Regions from separate parts of the Microvirgula sp. AG722 genome, predicted to be linked through region 1. Evidence: predicted binding sites of a transcription regulator. Region 1 holds the regulator's gene; each other region holds the start of a gene.
What was found. The regulator FNR, encoded in region 1, switches genes on or off when oxygen is low (the NO sensors DNR and NnrR bind a similar motif). The targets are predictions, from matches to a motif close to TTGATNNNNATCAA.
Positions count from the first base shown of each region.

Region 1 (4,949 bases):
GGGCGACCCGGTCAACAATCGTGATCCTTCCGGTTATTCAGCGATTTCCAACACCGGAATCGCCCTCGGCCTGGTCAGTCTGGTCCTCTCCATTGCCACCTTTGGCACGGCATCCATACTGGCCAGTCTGGGGCTGGCGCTGGCGATCATCTCCGTCGCTACCGGCGCGGCCTCCAATCTGCTGGCCGGCTCAAGCCCTGGACAGGCAGCAACGCTGGGAAGGGTATCCTACGGCCTGGGGGTCGCCGCGAGTCTGGTTAGCCTGGTCCTGGGCGCCATCGGTTTCGGCGCATGGCGGTTGGGCAGACATCTGCGGAAAAACCCCGATTTTGACATGTCACTGAGAGTCTGGAACAAGGGGCCGGGCGTACAGACAGTCGGCATCCATGGCTCACCCCATGTGACGATCGCCGCAAACAAGCTGTTGCGCGCCCCCCAACTGGCCAGACGTATCCGCCCGCTGCTCGACGCCGACACGGACACCGTGTTGCTGGGGTCGTGTCACGCAGGCCAGGGCAACAGCATGTCATCCGTCGCCCAGGTTGTCGCAAACCGGCTGGGCAAGACTGTCGTGGCCGGCAAGGGAACCGTTTCACCCGAGTACCTCTGGAAGTCGTTCACGCTGCACAAGCTGCCGTACGAGGACGTCCGGGTCTTCCAGGCTCAGGGCATGTGGACCTCTGCGCGCACCAGCCTGGTCAATACGGTCCGGTTCGAACAGCAGAGCACAGCGATTTACCTGAGGCAGCTGTACGCACACCATTGATACGGCGTCAGCGGCTCAGATCGTCTTCGAGTAGCGGGCGTGGGTCTGTTTCTCGCGCAGATAGCGGTCGAACACCATGGCAATGGTGCGGATCAGGAAACGCCCCTGCGGCGTCACGGCGATCCACTCGTCATCCAGCTCGACCAGTCCGTCAGCCTCGTATTCGGCCAGCCGGGCCATTTCCGGCGCGAAATACTGCTTGAAGTCGATGCCGAAACCCTCGCCCATCGCTTCCATCGACAGCGAGAAGCGGCACATCAGCGCCTGAATGATTGCCCGGCGCAGCAGGTCGTCGGCACTCAGCAGCAGACCGCGGACGATCGGCAGCCGACCTTCGTCCAGCATCGCATAATACTGTTCGAGGTCTTTTGCGTTCTGGTGATAGCTGGCGCCGACCTTGCCGATGGCCGAGGTCCCGATGGACACCAGATCATGGTCGGCATGGGTCGAGTAGCCCTGGAAGTTCCGTTGCAGCCGTCCCTGGCGCAGGGCCACGGCCAGATCGTCGTCCGGCAGGGCGAAGTGGTCCATGCCGATGAATTCGTAACCGGCATCGGTCAGCATCTGCACCGCCATCTGCAGGATGTCGAGCTTGACCTCGGCCGACGGCAGATCCGCTTCGTTGATGCGCCGCTGCGGCATGAAGACCGTCGGCAGGTGGGCGTAGTTGTACAGCGCCAGCCGGTCCGGACGGATGCTGAGCACCGTCTCCAGCGTACGCCGGACCGAGTCGACGGTCTGGTGCGGCAGGCCGTAGATCAGATCGAGGCTGACCGACTTGAAGCCGGACGACCGCGCGGCGTCGATGACCGTCAGCGTCTCCTCGACACTCTGTACCCGGTTGACGGCCTTCTGCACCTGCAGATCAAAATCCTGCACCCCGACCGACATGCGGTTGAAGCCCTGGGTCGCCAGCAGCCGCACCGTGTCGGCGCTGACCTTGCGCGGATCGATCTCGATCGAGTATTCGCCAGTGGGCAACAGGTTGAAATGGCGACGGATCGCGTCCATCAGCCGCTGCATCTGCTCGTCGGACAGGAAGGTCGGCGTGCCGCCGCCGAAGTGCAGCTGGATCAGGTCCTGGCGCGGCCCCAGCCCTTCGGCATGCAGCGCCAGCTCGCGTTCGAGATAACCCAGATAGGTATCCGCACGCGTCTTGTCCTTGGTAATGACCTTGTTACAGGCGCAGTAGTAGCAGACTGTATTACAGAACGGTATATGAGCGTATAATGATACTGGCTTGGCGCTGGCGCCGATTTGCCTTTGCTCAAGGCAGTGGCGATAATCTACGCCGTTGAATTCGGTGGTAAAACGGTCTGCCGTCGGATACGAGGTGTAGCGAGGACCGCTGCCGTCGAGGCGTTCGATCAACTCTCGGTCGAAAATGAACTGGGCGGGAGCCACGTTGTCGTGAATTGCTGTCGTCATAAATGGATAAACCTCTCAGGCAGTGAACCACTTTGCCTGAATCGTGCAGGGGCGCCTTTGATAGTCGTCAAGCCTGGCATGATAACAACCTGAACGGATCATCATGGCCGAACACAATCCGCTTACTGCCCACACGCTGAAGATCTCCTGCTCGAACTGCAGTCTTCGCGAATTGTGCCTGCCCATCGGACTCAATCGCGAGGAGATGAGCCAGCTCGACGCCGTGATCCGGCAGAGTCGGCGCCTGAAGCGCGGCGAGTACCTGTTCCGCGCCGGCGAGGCGTTCAAGTCCATGTTCGCCATCCGGACCGGCTTTTTCAAGACCTGCATTTCCAGCCATGACGGCCGCGAGCAGGTCACCGGTTTCCAGATGTCCGGCGAGCTGCTGGGCCTGGATGGCGTCTCCAGCAGCCTGCACGGCTGTGATGCAATCGCGCTCGAGGATGCCGAGGTCTGTGAACTGCCGTTCTCGCGCATGACCAGTCTCGGTCGTGACATCCCGACCCTGCAGCATCATTTCTTCCGGTTGATGAGCCGTGAAATCGTCCGTGACCAGTCGGTCATGCTGCTGCTCGGCAACATGAAGGCGGAAGAACGTCTGGCCGCCTTCCTGCTCAACCTGTCCCAGCGCTTCTCCGCCCGCGGCTTCGCCGCCAACGATTTCATCCTGCGCATGAGCCGTGAGGAAATCGGTTCCTTCCTCGGTCTGAAGCTGGAAACCGTCAGCCGCACGCTGTCGAAATTCCAGGCCCAGGGCTGGATCATTGTCGAACACAAGCACATCCAGCTGATTCAGCCGGAGAACCTGAAGACCCTGGTCGGCGGCTGCCAGCAGAGCATGCCGATTGCCACCACCTGAACCCGGTTCAGAACAGTCCCAGCGACAGGCCGAGCGCCAGCGTCGCACCGACCTCGGCCGCGCGCTCCAGCGCGGCCTGGTCGGGCTCCCCATGCACGATCAGCGGCTCGCAGGCCGGCGTCAGCGGATAGCCGCGCGCAATGCGTTCGATCGCGACTCGCGCCCCGCTGCCGTCATTGCCGGCACAGATCAGGATCGCATACGGCAATCCTTCCACCCGCCCCTGGGCCGGGTAGAACGTGCGATCGAAAAAATCCTTCAGCGTGCCGGCCATGTAGCCGAAATTTTCCGGCGTGGCGACAATCAGGCCGTGACAGGCCAGCAGATCGTCGATGCCGGCCTGCTGCGCCGGCAGCAGCCGCACGTCGATCTCCCCCTCGCCCGCCTCACTGGCCGCCGCCGCCGCGGCCCGCGCCAGCTGCAGGTTGCGCCCGGTCTGACCGGCCCACAGGATCAGCAGCTGCTTCATCATTCCTTCTCCCCGCCATCCAGCGCCGCGATGCGCGCCATCAGGGTGGCCAGCCGGCCGGGCTCCGGCCAGTGCGCCGGCACCACGAAGCCGCGCGACACTTCCTGCCAGTCGTCATCGCCGACGGCCTGCATTTCCGCCACCATCAGCGCCTCTCTCCTGCCCGCCAGCCGCGCCTGCAGCTCGGCGGCGGTCTGCACGTCGGCCCGGCCAGCCCGGGCCGGGGACAGCCAGTCGAGCCGGAGCAGGTGCAGATAGCGGCTGTCGGCCGCCCGTGCCGGCCAGGCCTCCCCCTGATGCCGCCACCAGTGCACCGGTTCGCCGCTGCCGGCCGGCCGGAACAATTGCCCGCGCAACACGGTAAAGGCCGGGCAGCCGGCGAAACCGGGCGGGAGGGTCGCCGCCGCACGCGCATCGCCGGCCAGCGCCAGCTGGCGCACCAGTTGCGCACGTTTCAGCGCCAGCGCATCGCGCAGGTCGGTCCCGACCCAGCACTGCGGCGCGACTTCCAGATAGAACTTGCACGCCATTTCGACATGGAGCGGCCGTCCGTCCAGCCGCAGCAGGAAATCGAACTCACCAAGGGTATGCGCCTCGACCCGCACCGCGCGGTTGGCCGCCACCAGTTCAAGCTGCGCACTCCGCTGTGCCAGCCAGAAGGCCAGCAGCGCCTCGGCATGGGCGCCAAGGCGCCCGGTGCGCCGGGCCGCCAGCCAGTCCAGCAATACGGCAGGGCGGCGGTCCAGTGCCAGCAGCCGTTCGGCAGCCCGCGGTCCGGCCAGCAGGGCCCGGTCGAACTCGACACCGCTGTCCCACGGCGACGGCCCGAGCAGCAGTGACGCCAGTGCCCGCACCGCCGGTTCGCGCAACGAGGCCAGCAACGGCAGCAGGCGGGGATCGGCGGCGCAGTTCACGCGACTCAGTCGTGTCGGTACGGGTCCGGCCCGCAGCGGCGTTCGATCTGCTTCAGCATGCCGCGCAGGATATCGATCTCCTGCCGCTCCAGGCTGGCGCGGTCATACAGGGTGCGCAAGCGGCGCATCAGCCGTTCGCCATTGCGCCGGTCATAGAAACCGATACCGTCGAGCACCCGGTCGAGATGACCATAGAACCCTTCGACCTCTTCATGACTGGCCAGTTCGGCATTGGCCCGCAAATGATCAAGCGGAAATGCCAACTGGCTGAACAGCTCATAGCACATGACCTGTACCGCCTGGCCGAGGTTCAGCGAAAAATAGTCCGGGTTGCCGGCAATGGTGACCAGCCGGTTGCAGCGCGCGACCTCGTCGATCGACAGTCCGTAGGTTTCGTTGCCGAACACCAGTGCAACCTCGACCCCGTCGCGGGCCGCCGCCAGCAGCTCGGCACAGGCGTCGCGCGGCGCGGCCAGCGGCGTGGTCAGCTCGCGCTTGCGGCTGGTCAGCGCA
Region 1 covers NZ_QLTJ01000001.1:298,343-303,291, forward strand. The annotation lists gene DFO50_RS01345 (RHS repeat-associated core domain-containing protein) at 1-766, shown strand, start outside; gene hemN (oxygen-independent coproporphyrinogen III oxidase) at 782-2,194, opposite strand; gene fnr (fumarate/nitrate reduction transcriptional regulator Fnr) at 2,298-3,053, shown strand; gene DFO50_RS01360 (flavodoxin family protein) at 3,061-3,525, opposite strand; gene DFO50_RS01365 (DUF1853 family protein) at 3,522-4,436, opposite strand; gene DFO50_RS01370 (RNA methyltransferase) at 4,442-4,949, opposite strand, start outside.

Region 2 (4,949 bases), on a different contig from region 1:
CCAGATGAGTTTCAGCGTTTCATAGTCGAACATGGTCCGGTTCCCCTCAGGACTGTTGCGGCACGGTGACGTCCGGCGTTTCGCCGTGATAGCGGCCGGTATGCAGGCTGGCCGGTCCCAGCCGGATGTACTTCAGCATCAGGTACATCTCGATCACGAACAGCAGGCTGTAGATGCCCACCAGCCCGATCAGGCTGAAGTGAAGCTGGCCCGGGTCCAGTTGCGATGCCGACAGATGGGTCGGCAGCACGCCGGAAATGGTCCATGGCTGACGTCCGTACTCGGCCACGATCCAGCCCAGCTCGATCGCCACCCACGGCAGCGGGATCGCCAGCACGCACAGCTTCAGGAACCAGCGCTGCGGGGCGAGGCGGCGGCGCACCAGCAGCCAGCAGGCGGTGGCGAAGATGGCAAGGAACAGCATGCCGAGCCCGACCATGATGCGGAAGCTCCAGAACAGCGGCGCGACGTTCGGAATGGTGTCGCTGGCGGCGGCACGGATCTGCGCCGGGGTCGCGTCGACCACGTTCGGCGTGTATTTCTTCAGCAGCAGGCCGAAACCGAGGTCGGCCTTGTGCTGCTCGAAGCGCTCGCGCACTGCCGGCGTGGTGTCGCCGGCCTTCAGCGCGGTCAGTGCCTCGTAGGCGATCATGCCGCTGCGAATGCGCACTTCGTGTTCGCGCTTCAGGTCCTTGATGCCGGTCACCCGGGTGTCGGTCGAGCGCGTGGCGATCAGCCCGAGCAGGTAAGGAATTTTCACCGCGTAATCGGTGCGTTCCTCGGCCTGGTTCGGCCAGCCGATGGCGGTAAAGGCCGCCGGTGCCGGTTCGGTGTTCCACTCGGCCTCGATCGCTGCCAGCTTGACCTTCTGCACCTCGCCGGTGGTGTAGCCGGACTCGTCACCGAGCACGATCACCGACAGGATGGACGCCAGCCCGAAGCCTGCCGCCACCGCGAACGAGCGCAGTGCGAAGCCGGTGTCGCGCGCCTTCAGCAGGTACAGACTGGACACGCCGAGCACGAACATCGCCGCCGCCACATAGCCGGCCGCCACGGTGTGCACGAACTTGACCTGGGCCACCGGGTTGAAGAACACCTCGCCCAGGCTGACCAGCTCCATGCGCATGGTGTGATAGTTGAACTCGGCCCCGACCGGATTCTGCATCCACGCATTGGCGATCAGGATCCACAGTGCCGACAGGTTGGAGCCGAAGGCGACCAGGAAGGTCACCAGCAGGTGCTTGTTCTTCGACAGCCGGTCCCAGCCGAAGAAGAACAGGCCGACAAAGGTCGATTCGAGGAAGAAGGCCATCATCCCCTCGACCGCCAGCGGTACGCCGAAGATGTCGCCCACATAGTGCGAGTAGTACGCCCAGTTGGTGCCGAACTGGAATTCCAGCGTGATGCCGGTCGTCACCCCCATGGCGAAGTTGATGCCGAACAGCTTGCCCCAGAAGCGGGTCATGTCCTTGTAGACCTGCTGGCCGGTCATCACGTACACCGACTCACAGATCACCAGGATCCAGCTCAGCCCCAGCGTCAGCGGTACGAACAAAAAATGAAACAGGGCAGTCAGCGCGAACTGCAGGCGTGACAGCTCCACTACCTCGGACACGGGCAGCATGGTTCTCTCCGTTTGCGGTCAATTCTTGTGGACAGGCGGGGCATCGCGACCGGGGGTGCCAAGCAGTTGCTGCTCGATCGCGGACTCGGGGACGGTCATGTGCCGGGCCAGCGGTTCGGAGAACCACAGCACTTTCGCGCCCCACAACAACAACAGCTTCACCGTCAGCACCACCGAGATTTCAAGCCACAGCGGCATGCCGCGCCGGGTCCGGCGCTGCAGGATGGACGGTGTCATGGTCTTTACTCCCGGCTTCCCGGACGCAGCCGGTCAGCGAATTCCAGCACCTTGTGCACCTTGCTGCCGAGCCGCATCAGGCTGGCCAGCGTGTCCGGTGACAAGCGCTGCACGTCGTCGAACCAGCCGGTCGCCAGTTCGATCAGTTCATGCATGTCGCGCATCCGCTCCTGGGCATGGCGCTCCTGCTCGTCACAGGGATCGGCCATCAGCGTATCGCGCAGCAGCGACAGGGTCGGGTCGATCTCGCGCCGGCGCTTTTCCTCGATCAGCGTGCGGAAGATCTCCCAGGTGTCGTCCGGGGTGGTGAAGTAGTCGCGCCGGTCGCCGGGATGGTGCGCCATGCGAACCAGTCGCCAGGACTGCAGTTCTTTCAGCCCCATGCTGACATTGGAGCGCGACATGCCAAGCTCGTTCACGATGTCGTCGGCATTCAGCGGCTTTTCGGACAGGAACAGCAACGCATACATCTGCCCCACGGTGCGGTTCACGCCCCAGCGGCTGCCCATCTCGCCGAAGTGCAGCACGAAGCGTTCGATCAATGGCGTCATGTCACGCGTTCCTGTTCTTTCAGAAATTTGTGAAATCATCGCCACTTTTTTGACGCAGGTCAATCTTAAGGTCAAGCAAATTTACTTGTCAGTCCCCCGGCGCACGCACTTCCCGCTCCGGTTCCTCACGCGGTGATGCTACATTGGACACATCCCGCCATGACAACAAACCGGCGCGGCCAAAGGTCGCAGCACGGATAAACGAGGAGACACGGGTGGAAGAAACGGAACTGAACCCTCCCGGACCGGCGCCGTTGTGCCAGTCCCTGCAGCACGGTCTGCTGGAGCTGTTCGAGCAGCAGTTCGTCGGCGCCCTGCTGGTCGACCGCGAGGCGCGCGTGCAATGGATCACGGCGCGCTACGCAGCCCTGCTCGGGCTCGACGATCCGGCCGGGGCGCTGAACCGGCCGGTGGAAGACATCCTGCCGCACAGCCGCATGCGCGAGGTGGTGCAGAGCGGCGAACCGATCGTGCTCGACTTCATGAACTACAAGCAGCACCACTTCGTGGTCAGCCGCTTTCCGCTGCAGGACGGCGACGGCCAGGTGGTCGGCGCATTCGGCATCCTGCTGTCCGAACGCTGGCAGCCGCTGAAACCGCTGGTCGACAAGCTTTCACAGCTGCAGGAAACCCTGGACCGGGTCCGCCGTGACAACGCCGGCAGCCGCCGCGCGCGCTACGGCTTCGACGACATCATCGGCGCCGGCGCCGCCTGCCGCGACATGCAGCGCCTGGGCCAGCGTGCGGCCGCGCTCGATACCACCGTGCTGCTGCTCGGCGAGACCGGCACCGGCAAGGAGTTGCTGGCCAATGCCATCCATGCCGCGTCGCCGCGCCGGCAGAAGCCCTTTGTCGGCCTGAACGTCGCCGCGGTGCCGGAAACGCTGCTGGAAGCGGAATTCTTCGGCGCCGTCGCCGGTGCCTATACCGGTGCCGAGCGCAAGGGCCGCGACGGCAAGTTCAAACTCGCGGACGGCGGCACGCTGTTTCTCGACGAAATTGGCGACATGTCGCTGCCGATGCAGGCCAAATTGCTGCGCGTACTGCAGGAGCAGGAAATCGAACCGCTCGGCTCGAACCGCCTGCTGCATATCGATGTGCGGGTCATTGCCGCAACCAGTCGCGACCTGCGCGCGCTGGTCGATGCCGGCCTGTTCCGCGCCGACCTGTTCTACCGCCTGAATGTGCTGCCGATCCGGCTGCCGCCGCTGCGCGAGCGGTCGGAAGACCTGCCGGCGCTGGTCGATTCACTGCTGGCGCAGATTGCCGACCGCACCGGCCTGCCGCAGCGCAAGCCGGGTGCCGCCGCACTGGCACTGCTTGCCGCCTATCCGTGGCCGGGCAATATCCGCGAACTGCGCAATGTGCTGGAACAGGCGGTAATGCTGTCCGATGGCGTGGCGCTGGACGCCCCGGTCCTGCAGCGCATCCTGCCGGTGGCCGCGACAGTCGACCCGCCGCCGCTGGCCGGCGGTGGCACCCTGGCACAGCGGCTGGCGGAAACCGAACGGCGCGTGATCAGCGAGACGCTGGCGCTGGCCGGCGGCAACAAGACCGAGGCCGCGCGGGCGCTCGGCATCTCGCGGGCAACGCTGTACGAAAAACTGGCCGATCCGCGCCTGTTTCCGGCGCAGACCGGCCCGTCGCTGGCCGGGCTGGTGCGCTAGAAGTCTTTCTTCAGCAGCCGCCCGGCTTCGCCGATGAAGCCGCGGCGGAACGCCAGCACGCAGATGACGAAAATCGCGCCGATGATCACCGTCACCCACGAGCCGAGCGACGCCAGTTCGTTGTGCAGCGCCCGCACGGTGAACGCGCCGACCACCGGACCGAGAATGGTACCCATGCCGCCGAGCAGGGTCATCAGCACCACTTCGCCGGACATGTGCCAGCTGACATCGGTCAGCGACGCCAGCCGGAACACGATGGCCTTGGTCGCCCCGGCGGTGCCGGCCAGCGAGGCCGACAGCACGAACACCAGCAGCTTGTAGCGCTCCACCCGGTAGCCGAGCGACAGTGCCCGCGCCTCGTTTTCGCGGATCGCCTTCAGCGTCTGGCCGAACGGCGAGTACACCGTGCGGTAGATCAGCCACATGCCGGCCAGGAATACCGCATAGACGAACAGGTACAGCGTCAGCGGCACGTCCTGCCCCCCGACCGACACCGTATGCGCCAGGTCGAACAGGCCGAACACCCTGCCCTGCGGAATCCCCTGCAGACCGTCCTCGCCGCCGGTCTGCGGCGCCTGCACGCAGAGGAAGAACACGATCTGCGCCAGCGCCAGCGTCACCATGGCGAAGTAGATGCCCTGGCGGCGGATCGCCACCGCACCGATCAGCAGGCCGAGCAGCGCGCAGCAGGCGGTGGCGGCGAGGATGCCGAGTTCCGGGCTCAGCCCCCACTCCTTCAGCAGGTAGCCGCAAATGTAGGCGCCGCTGCCAAAAAACGCCGCGTGGCCAAATGACAGCAGGCCGCCAAAGCCGAGCAGCAGGTTGAACGCGGCGGCGAACAGCCCGAAGCACAGCAGTTCCATCATGAAA
Region 2 covers NZ_QLTJ01000016.1:13,441-18,389, forward strand. The annotation lists gene cydB (cytochrome d ubiquinol oxidase subunit II) at 1-33, opposite strand, end outside; gene DFO50_RS15715 (cytochrome ubiquinol oxidase subunit I) at 47-1,624, opposite strand; gene cydP (cytochrome oxidase putative small subunit CydP) at 1,643-1,861, opposite strand; gene DFO50_RS15725 (GbsR/MarR family transcriptional regulator) at 1,867-2,412, opposite strand; gene DFO50_RS15730 (sigma-54-dependent Fis family transcriptional regulator) at 2,628-4,079, shown strand; gene DFO50_RS15735 (branched-chain amino acid ABC transporter permease) at 4,076-4,949, opposite strand, start outside.
Region 2: a site for FNR is predicted at 2,462-2,475, ahead of DFO50_RS15725 (GbsR/MarR family transcriptional regulator). Genes of this name have one in related genera too.

Region 3 (4,949 bases), on a different contig from region 1:
GCGAACGGCAGTTCGTAGCCGGGGGTGAAGATGCGCACGCGGGCATCGCCCCCCTCGGTGGCCGGAAAAACGAAGGTGGTCTCGGACAGGTTCATCTGCGCGGCAATCGCCTGCATGGTCGTGCTGTCGAGTCCGTCGGCCGGTTCGAATACCGCCAGCGGATTGCCGCCGAACGGCGTTTCGGCAAAAACGTTGACCAGATGGAAGCGGTAACTCGGCATGAATGGGCTCCTCGATGGATCAGTCCTTCATCATAACGACTTGCCGTGGCCGGATAACCGGAATTCGCCGATTCCTGTAGGGTTTGCGGAACGGCTGGTCTAGGCTGACGAAACAGAACTCACATCAAGGGAAACACCATGGGCTGGATTATCACGATACTGGCAGGCGCACTGATCGGCTGGCTGGCCAGCAAGGTGATGGGCACCGATGCCCAGCAGGGTGCGATCGCCAACATTCTGGTCGGCATTATCGGCTCGGCGCTCGGCAAGTGGATCTTCGGCGATCTGCTCGGCATCGGCTCGGCCTATGCCGCAGGCGGGTTCTCCATTGCCGGGCTGGTCTTCGGCATCCTGGGGGCTGTGGTGCTGATCTTCCTGCTGAAGATGGTCGGCATATTCAAGTAAATGCCGGCGGCCGGGCTCCTGTCCCGGCCGCCGCCGTTTCACTCAGTGACCGTCGAAGCCGTTCAGCACGCTGACCGCATTCTCGCCGATCGGTCCGACCGCATAGCCGCCCTCCAGGCAGAACAGCGTCTGCAGGCCCAGCCGGGCCAGCCGGGCGCCGACGGCATGAAAATCGGCCGTTTTCAGCTTGAAGGTCGAGATCGGATCTCCCTCATAGGTATCCAGCCCCAGCGACACCACCAGCGCATCGGGCCGGAAAGCCGCAATCGCCGTGCACGCCTGTTCCAGCGCCGCCATCCAGGTCGGAACGTCGCTGCCGGCCGGCAGCGGCAGGTTCAGGTTGCACCCTTCCCCCTCCCCGGCGCCGCGCTCGTCGGCAAACCCCAGATAGAACGGAAACTCGGTGCGCGGGTCACCGTGGATGGACACGAACAGCACATCGGCACGGTCATAGAAAATCTGCTGCGTGCCATTGCCGTGGTGGTAGTCGACGTCCAGGATCGCCACCCGGCCCAGCCCGCTGTCGCGCAGATGCTGGGCAGCGATCGCGGCATTGTTGAAGAAGCAGTAGCCGCCAAAGACGTCGGCCGCGGCATGGTGCCCCGGCGGACGGCACAGCGCGAACGCGGCCCGCTCGCCGGCCAGCAGGCGATCGGCACCGGTCAGGGCGGTCTGCGCCGACCAGTAGGCGGCAGGCCAGGTGCCGGCGGTCACCGGCGTGCCGGCGTCCATGGAGAAATAGCCCAGCTGGCCGTCGATGTCCTGCGGCTCGATCTGGCGGAAGCAGCGCGTCGGCCAGATCAGCGGCAGCGCATCATAGGTGCGGCCGGTTTTCGAGCGCCGGCTTGGCGCGGTCCAGCGCGACCAGAACGTCTCCAGAAAACGCACGTAGTTGTCGCGATGCACCGCCAGGATCGGCGCCTTGCCATGGTCGGTCGGCGCAATGCGCTCGAATCCGGCCCGGTCGACTTCGGCCAGCACCATGTCAGCGCGCGAAGGGTTCTCGAAGCACGGTTTCAGCGTGCCATCCACCAGTTCGGCATTGCCATGCTGAAGGCGATGTTGCTCGGTGTACACAGTCAGCATCGGAAAAAACACTCCCATAGAGAAACGGCCACCCGGCGACGCGTCGGCGGCATGCATTCACCCTACGCCACCCGCAGGCAAAATGTGCTGCCCTGGATCAGGAAGCCGGCCCGACGCAAAAAACCCCGCTCGCGAGCGGGGCCTGTTGCCGGCTGGCCGGTCGACGGGTCAGTCGAACGGATGCGGGCGCGGGGTGTTGTCAGCCGACGGCGGCAGGATCGGCATGTCGATCTTCGGCTGGTCGCCGGTCAGCGTCTTCAGGAAAGCCACGATATTGGCGTTCTCGCTCCTGGTGAACTGCTTGCCGAGCTGCAGCTTGCCCATCGTGTCCACCGCTTCGGACAGCGTGGCCGCCGCGCCGTCGTGGAAGTACGGGTAGGTCAGTTCGACGTTGCGCAGGGTCGGCACCTTGAAGTTGAAGCGGTCGGCATCCTTGCCGGTCACCGCGGCACGGCCGATCGCCGGGTTGTCGGTCTTGTACGGCGTGACCAGCCCCATTTTCTGGAACGAGGCGCCACCGACGGCCGGACCATTGTGGCAGGCCACGCAGCCGCTGTTCTTGAACAGCTGGTAACCGGCCAGTTCCTGGGCGGTCAGCACCTTCTTGTCGCCCTTGAGCCACTTGTCGAAGCGCGAGTTCGGCGTGACCAGCGTTTCCTCGAACACGGCGATCGCGTCGGTGATGCGGTTGATGTCGATCTTGTCCGAACCGTACACCCTGGCGAATTCCTGGCGGTACTGCGGGATGGACTGCAGCACGTCGACCGCCAGCGTATGCGTCGACGCCATTTCGCCCGGGTTGGCGATCGGGCCGCCGGCCTGTTCCTGCAGGTTCTTCGCCCGGCCGTCCCAGAACTGCGCCAGGTTCAGGCTGGAGTTCAGCACCGTCGGCGAGTTGATCGGGCCTTTCTGCCAGTTGTGGCCGATCGAGGTCTTCAGGTTGTCCGAACCGCCCATGCTCAGGTTGTGGCAGGAGTTACAGGAGATGAAGCCGGAACGCGACAGCCGCGGATCAAACCACAGCTTCTTGCCCAGTTCGGCCTTGGCCGGCTGCGTCAGCTTGTACGGGGCGATCGGCTGAATCGGCTCGTCCCCTGCTGCGCTGTCTGCCCATACCCAGCCGGCAGTCAGCATCACGCTGGCAATCGCGCCAATCTGAAATAGTTTTTTACTCATTTACGGCCTCCTTGATTCACGACGTCGTACCCAATATCTATTGGCCTGTTGCGCCAATGACCAGTCCATCCGCATAAAATGCTATTGGCTTTCAATATGCACAGTATTGACCGAAGTCAACAAGCTCAGGCTATCGACCGGATCAGGCAAACAGTAAAATCAACACGTTGATTACAAAAGGATTTTTTGTTATAAATTTTTTAAATCACTTCGATTAACATTGGCTATCGCCGAATGAAAAAACCGAAACAGCCAATGTTTTACGGCAAATAAACGGCGTTATGCCTGACAGATAAAAAAAAGAATAAATTTGTCCTGACACGCCATTTTTAATTCAATTCTTCATTCTGCAAAACAGAAAAAATTAAATACCTGGCGCATCCGGTCGATAACAGGCACAACGAATCACAGGACGCACCGGACATGACCTCGATCTCCGTCAACCTCAGCAGCTCGGCCTCGTCGACCAGAATGTCGACCGGCGCCACCGACAGCCTCGGCAAGAAGATCGCCGACCTGAAGCAGCAGGTTCAGGATCTGTACAAGCAGGCGCAGGAACTGAAGGACGCGAAGCTGTCGCCGGCAGAGAAAGAGAAGCAGCAGCGCATCATCGAGGCGTCGATCCAGATGCTGCAGGCCGAAATCGCCCGGCTGGAGAAGGAACGTGCCAGCCAGGGCAAGCAGGGCGGCACCGAACCGTCCAGGGACCCCAAGCCCGGCACGGAGGTCAAGACACCGACCGCCAGCGTCGCCAGCCCCTCGAACACCGGCACCCAGGTCGACGACTTCGCCTGAGGAGTGTTGCGGAACAGCAGTCCAGGCGGCGGATCACGTGATCCGCCGCTTTTCGTTTCTGCCCTGCCGTCCGTCACCCGTTGCATCCGCCCCACACCCCGTACAAAAAACACCCCCTCCCGCAAGTGCTTGAACGCAGGCGAAAAACGCGCTGCGGATATCGTCGTCGGCTGGAAAACCGTTATGTCCATGCCTTGTCATGAACAGACAATGACTACTACAATTTGTGCAACAACTATGAAAACAGCAGCACATATTGTGTAAAAACCCGCCTGGCACGGGTTTTCAGCCGACACAAGCGTCCCAGCAAAGGAGCTCCCAACGATGTCTGTCGCATCCACCGCCTCATACCAGTGCATCCGTCGCAACGGCGACGTGGTGCCGTTTGCCCCTGACAAGATTTCCGTCGCCCTGAGCAAGGCTTTCCTGGCCGTGCTCGGCAGCGAAGCCGGCGGCTCCAGCCGCCTGCGCGATGAAGTGGAACACCTGACCGCCACCGTGGTGGCAGCCCTGATCCGCCGCCGCCCGGAAGGCGGCCCGATCCATATCGAAGACATCCAGGACCAGGTCGAACTGGCCCTGATGCGCGCCGGCGAGCAGGAAGTGGCCCGCGCCTACGTGCTGTACCGCGAACGCCGCGCCGCCGAGCGCCGCGCTGCCCGCGAGGCACTGGGCCTGGCCGCCGCCCCCACCCTGCACGTCACCCGTGCCGACGGCAGCCGCGCGCCGCTGGATCTGGACCGGATGGCCACGCTGGTGCATACCGCCTGCATCGGTCTGGAAGCCGATACCGACCCGGCCGCCATCCTTGGCGACACGCTGAAGAACCTGTACGACGGCGTCAGCGAAGCCGAAGTCGGCCGCGCCGTGGTCATGTGCGCCCGGCAGATGATCGAGCGCGACCCGGCCTACGACAAGGTCACCGCCCGCCTGCTGCTGGATTCGATCCGCGGCGAAGTGCTCGGTCGCCATGTGGCGCAGACCGACATGGCCGCGCTGTACGCCGACGCCTTCCCCGGCGCCATCCAGCGCGGCATCCAGGCCGAGCTGCTCGACCCGCGTCTGGGCGAATTCGACCTTGCCCGCCTGGGCCAGGCGCTGAACGCCGACGCCGACCTGCAATTCGGCTATCTCGGCCTGCAGACCCTGTACGACCGCTACTTTCTGCATATCGAAGGCCGCCGCATCGAACTGCCGCAGACCTTCTTCATGCGCGTGGCGATGGGCCTGGCGCTGAACGAAGCCGAACGCAACGACCGCGCGATC
Region 3 covers NZ_QLTJ01000004.1:226,604-231,552, reverse strand. The annotation lists gene DFO50_RS08765 (PhzF family phenazine biosynthesis protein) at 1-221, opposite strand, end outside; gene DFO50_RS08760 (GlsB/YeaQ/YmgE family stress response membrane protein) at 360-626, shown strand; gene DFO50_RS08755 (histone deacetylase family protein) at 669-1,712, opposite strand; gene DFO50_RS08750 (cytochrome-c peroxidase) at 1,881-2,888, opposite strand; gene DFO50_RS08745 (FlxA-like family protein) at 3,312-3,683, shown strand; gene DFO50_RS08740 (ribonucleoside-diphosphate reductase subunit alpha) at 4,008-4,949, shown strand, end outside.
Region 3: a site for FNR is predicted at 2,995-3,008, ahead of DFO50_RS08750 (cytochrome-c peroxidase). Genes of this name have one in related genera too.

Region 4 (4,949 bases), on a different contig from region 1:
GAATTGAAGGCGGTCATCGTTGATCTGCCCAGTTACGGCTATCGCCGCACCTGGAGTGTGCTGCGGCGCCAGCGCGATCAGCAAGCCTTGCCAAGGGTGAACCGGAAGCGGGTCTACCGGGTCATGCGCGAGCATGGCCTGTTGCTGGTGCGGCGGATCAAGCAGCCCGGGCAGACACGCCGGCACGAAGGCCGTGTGGCCGTGACAGCCAGCGACACGCGCTGGTGTTCGGAGGGCTTCGAGTTCAATGCCGACAACGGCGAGAAACTGCGGGTCACGTTTGCACTGGACTGCTGTGATCGGGAAGCACTGAGCTGGGTCGCCAGTCGGCGTGGATATAGTGGTGACGACGTACGCGACGTGATGCTGGCAGCCGTCGAGCACCGTTTCAGCCTGGAACGACCTCCGTATGCCGTGCAATGGCTGAGTGACAACGGCAGTGCCTACACGGCGGAAGAGACCCGCCGCTTTGCCCGGGAGATCGGACTGGAGCCGGTGACGACCCCGGTATGCAGTCCGCAGAGCAACGGGATGGCGGAGAGCTTCGTCCGGACGATGAAGCGTGATTACATCGCCTTCATGCCAAAGCCGGACTGGAAAACCGCACTGGCGAACCTGGCACAGGCCTTCGAGCACTACAACGAGTACCACCCGCACAGTGCGCTGGGCTACCGGTCCCCCCGGGAGTTCCGACGGCTGGCGATTCCTTCAACCTGAGGCGGGAACGGGTGTCCTGAGGTACGGGGGCAAGTCCATGAAATATGATTTCAGAAGAACGGTATAAATTTATTGTCACCCATGCACGCGGTATGGCACTGGATGTGATCTGGTTGTATTTAGAGGACGATAGTTGCTCTTATTCTGATAGGCAAAATAAATTTTTGTGGATTTTGAAAAGAATGCTTGACGCCAGAATAATTTCTTTGGCTAAGAATGGATCTATCTTAGATAAGCCTGCAGATGCAATCATTAATGATTTTAAAAAATCTTTTCCAGAACAAGATGAAGATGTAAATAATGGCATGTGGTTTTTTCTAGATAGTTGCCCAACCGGCATTGGCTGGAACATGCCAGATGGTTCGATAGATTGGGCTTAATTGAGCATCTTTCGAGCAAAAACCAGCATTTAATTAATGGAAGAATGCGCTGGCGTTACGGTCTCTCTTGTCGGGATACGACAAGACCGAGCGGGAGTTCGGGCTGGGGCCAAGGGGGCTGAGCAGCTTGTCGAGCTGGGCAAGGGGCTTGAGGGGATTCCGCTGACGCCTGCAGGATGGGTGCAGTACCTTATTGAAAACCTCGGCGGCGCTGTCAGGGCCTATGACCCGAATAGCTATTCCAAATAACCTATTTCAGGTGAATCAACAAGCATTTCTCAGCAGCAGCTAGACAGAAAATTCAAACATGCTGCTGATTTTGGTGTGGTAACTACAAAGAAAAATCCTAGCACACTTGGTCAATTTGGAGCAGCTATCGAATCTCATTTAAATTCTAAACACACGGAGCCTCATGGGATTTATGGATTTTTAAAATACTCAAAGGTATTTTTTAATCCAAAAACAAATAATGTTGTAGTGCTGGACAGTACAGGTAAATTTGTTACAGGATTCAAATTGGATCCTAATGCGCCACAATTTGAAAATTATATGAAAAATGGAATTCTACGATGAGTGCTACCCTTTTAGATTTAGCTAAGTCTTTTGTTGATGGGGAAATATCTGCCTCTGACTTCTCTGATATATATATTAATTTATGGAGGATTGAGAGAGATAGTGGAATCATTCTGAATGATGAACCTCACCTAAGTGAGTGCTTATCTAGCATATTTTGCGCTGCTGATATGTACTGCGCAGATGATGAAACCCGTGAGGTATACGAATTTAACGATGGCCAACTAAAAAATGAAATTTTGTCAATCATTGACAGATGCTTGTGACTCTTTGTCCCCTTCCTGACCTGATCTTCATCCGGATTATTATCCCACGGTAGACTGGAATTTCTAACCTGTCGCGAGCACTTATCCACAGGAGCGATTTCATAAAGCAGTTGAGTATGGGGAATCGCAAAGTGTAAAAATTGTCTTTACAATGGTGAGGTAATATGGAAAAGAAAAAATGGGCCAATGCACTTTGGAACGGTGATTTTTTTTGTATTGAGACATATTCGGGGCTGGGCTTGCTAGGAAGAGATTATGCAGGCGCGCAATGTTTGCTTTCGGCAGAGGCTACTGATAAAGAATTGGGCATTGCGCTACTTGTGGCACTTTCAAAAAGCCGTGAATTGACGCTAGAGGAATATGGAATTTTTTTGATTATAAAAAACGGAAAATTGAACACGAAAAGTGGGTAATGTTGTTAAAAGAAAAATATAAATATAAAACGAAAAAAACCTTATTCAGAATTATGCGAACTTGTGTGGTTGAGAATGATGAAATGACCATAAAAATAAATCCTACATGGCATGCACAGCTAGAGGCGTGGAGCGGAACCGGAATAAAAGAAAGCGACAAAGTCATTATCCCGTCAAACAGCTCTGAGGCAGAAATTGGCGCTGCACTCCGGCTGGCATTCAGTCGCTGTAGATAAGGGGGACAGCCATAAGCTACATGCCCTCTGTGAAAAAGGACTTCGCACGTGCTTCCCTGAACGACTGCTCAAGCCCCGGCAGGCTGGTCGCGACGTGTGCCTGTCGGTGGATGAGCCAATCTGGATTGGCCGGGTCCGGCCCGATTGCCATCGGCCAGTGCGCCGGGACTGCCACCGGCCTGGCACTACCAGCAGGCCAGTAACCTGAGTCAGTCGCTACCGATGGTGGTGGTCGCAGCAGGTCCGGAAGTACTGGCCGGCATGCCCGGTAATCGCCCGCCGTACCACCGTCGCAGGGATGAGTCAGCCTCCTTTGCGCGGCTTTTGACCCCGATCAAGCCTTTCTGTCTTACCCGTGTCATGGACAAAAAATCAACATATAGTGCAAACCTGACTTAAAACACTAGATGTTGTGATGACTGACACGACGCTTATCAATCCGTTGAGTACGCTCGACGAATACCTCAGCCGCGCCGACTGGCGCGTCTCCGCCAACGCGAACCAGGGCTACAGCCTCGGCGGCATGATCCTGAACGCGGCCGGCAAGCTGACTGCCAACTACTGGCTGGATGGCATCTACACGGCGGAGATTGCCCGGGCGCACCGCGACGCGGACTTCCACCTGCACGATCTTGACGTGCTGGCCGGCTATTGCGCCGGGTGGTCGTTGCGCCAGTTGCTGCATGAAGGGTTCAACGGCGTACCGGGACGGATCGAGGCAGGGGCGCCGAAGCACCTGTCGTCGGCGCTCGGTCAGATGGTGAACTTCCTTGGCACGCTGCAGAACGAATGGGCCGGTGCGCAGGCGTTCTCCAGTGTCGACACCTATCTGGCGCCGTTCGTTCGCCGCGACGGGCTCGACGACCGTGCCATCGAGCAGGCGATGCAGGAGTTCGTCTACAACCTCAATGTGCCGTCGCGCTGGGGCACGCAGACGCCGTTTACCAACCTGACCTTCGACTGGACCTGCCCAGTGGACCTGCGCGAGCAGATTCCGGTCATCGCCGGCGAGGAAATGCCTTTCAGCTATGGCGACTGTCAGCCGGAAATGGACCGCATCAATCGCGTGTTCCTCGATGTGATGTCGCAGGGTGACGTGCATGGCCGCGCGTTCACTTTTCCGATTCCGACCTACAACATCACTCCGGACTTCGACTGGGATAGCGACAACGCCGACCGCTTGTTCGCGATGACCGCCAAGTATGGCCTGCCGTACTTCCAGAACTTCCTGAACTCGGATCTGGAACCGCAGATGGTGCGTTCGATGTGCTGCCGGCTGCAGCTCGACCTGCGCGAACTGCTGAAGCGCGGCAATGGTCTGTTCGGCAGCGCCGAGCAGACCGGTTCGCTCGGCGTGGTGACGCTGAACTGCGCCCGGCTCGGTTATCGCTTCGCCGGTGATCGCGATGCCCTGTTCGCTGCCACCGACCGGCTGCTGGAACTGGCGCGCGACAGCCTGGAGATCAAGCGCGAGAAAGTTCAGGGCTGGATGGATGCCGGGCTGTACCCGTATTCGCGTCGCTACCTCGGCACGCTGCGCAATCACTTCTCGACGGTGGGGGTGAACGGCATCAACGAGATGGTGCGCAACTTCAGCGGCGGCGCCTGGGATATCGCCAGCGAGGACGGACTGCAGCTGGCAGTGGATCTGCTCGACCATATTCGTGCTGCCATGGTCCGCTTCCAGGAAGAAACCGGCCATCTGTACAACCTCGAAGCCACGCCGGCGGAAGGCACGACCTACCGCTTTGCCCGCGAGGACCGCAAGCGCTTCCCGGACATCCTGCAGGCCGGCACGGCCGACAAGCCGTACTACACCAATTCCAGCCAGTTGCCGGCCGGTTATACCGACGATCCGTTCGCGGCACTGGCGCATCAGGAGCCGCTGCAGCGCCGCTATACCGGCGGCACGGTCCTGCACCTGTACATGACCGAGGCGATCAGCTCGGCTGATGCATGCAAGCGGCTGGTGCGGCGTTCGCTGGAGCGCTTCCGCCTGCCGTACCTGACGGTCACGCCGACCTTCTCGGTCTGCCCGGTGCACGGCTACCTCAGCGGCCATCACGAATACTGCCCCAAGTGCGACGCCGAGAAGCTGGCCAGCCGCGCGGCGGGCCAATGCGGGTGTGCGGCCTGAACGCCGCCATTCCGTCCACTTCCATCCGAGGAGAGAAATCCATGACTCAGCACGACCAACAATCGACCCGTTCCACGCTGGCGCCGGAAGAGCGCACCCGCTGCGAAGTGTGGACCCGGGTAATGGGCTATTTCCGCCCGGTGTCGGCGTTCAATGTCGGCAAGCAGGGCGAGTTCGAAGAACGTGTCCACTTCGATGAATCCCGTACCCGTCATTGAGCGGCAGGC
Region 4 covers NZ_QLTJ01000020.1:46,635-51,583, reverse strand. The annotation lists partial or broken gene DFO50_RS17065 (IS3 family transposase) at 1-717, shown strand, start outside; gene DFO50_RS17060 (DUF596 domain-containing protein) at 762-1,097, shown strand; gene DFO50_RS17050 (colicin D domain-containing protein) at 1,350-1,670, shown strand; gene DFO50_RS17045 (colicin immunity domain-containing protein) at 1,667-1,936, shown strand; partial or broken gene DFO50_RS20015 (contact-dependent growth inhibition system immunity protein) at 2,101-2,585, shown strand; gene DFO50_RS17030 (ribonucleoside triphosphate reductase) at 3,001-4,722, shown strand; gene nrdD (anaerobic ribonucleoside-triphosphate reductase) at 4,764-4,940, shown strand; gene DFO50_RS17020 (anaerobic ribonucleoside-triphosphate reductase activating protein) at 4,918-4,949, shown strand, end outside.
Region 4: a site for FNR is predicted at 2,910-2,923, ahead of DFO50_RS17030 (ribonucleoside triphosphate reductase). Genes of this name have one in related genera too.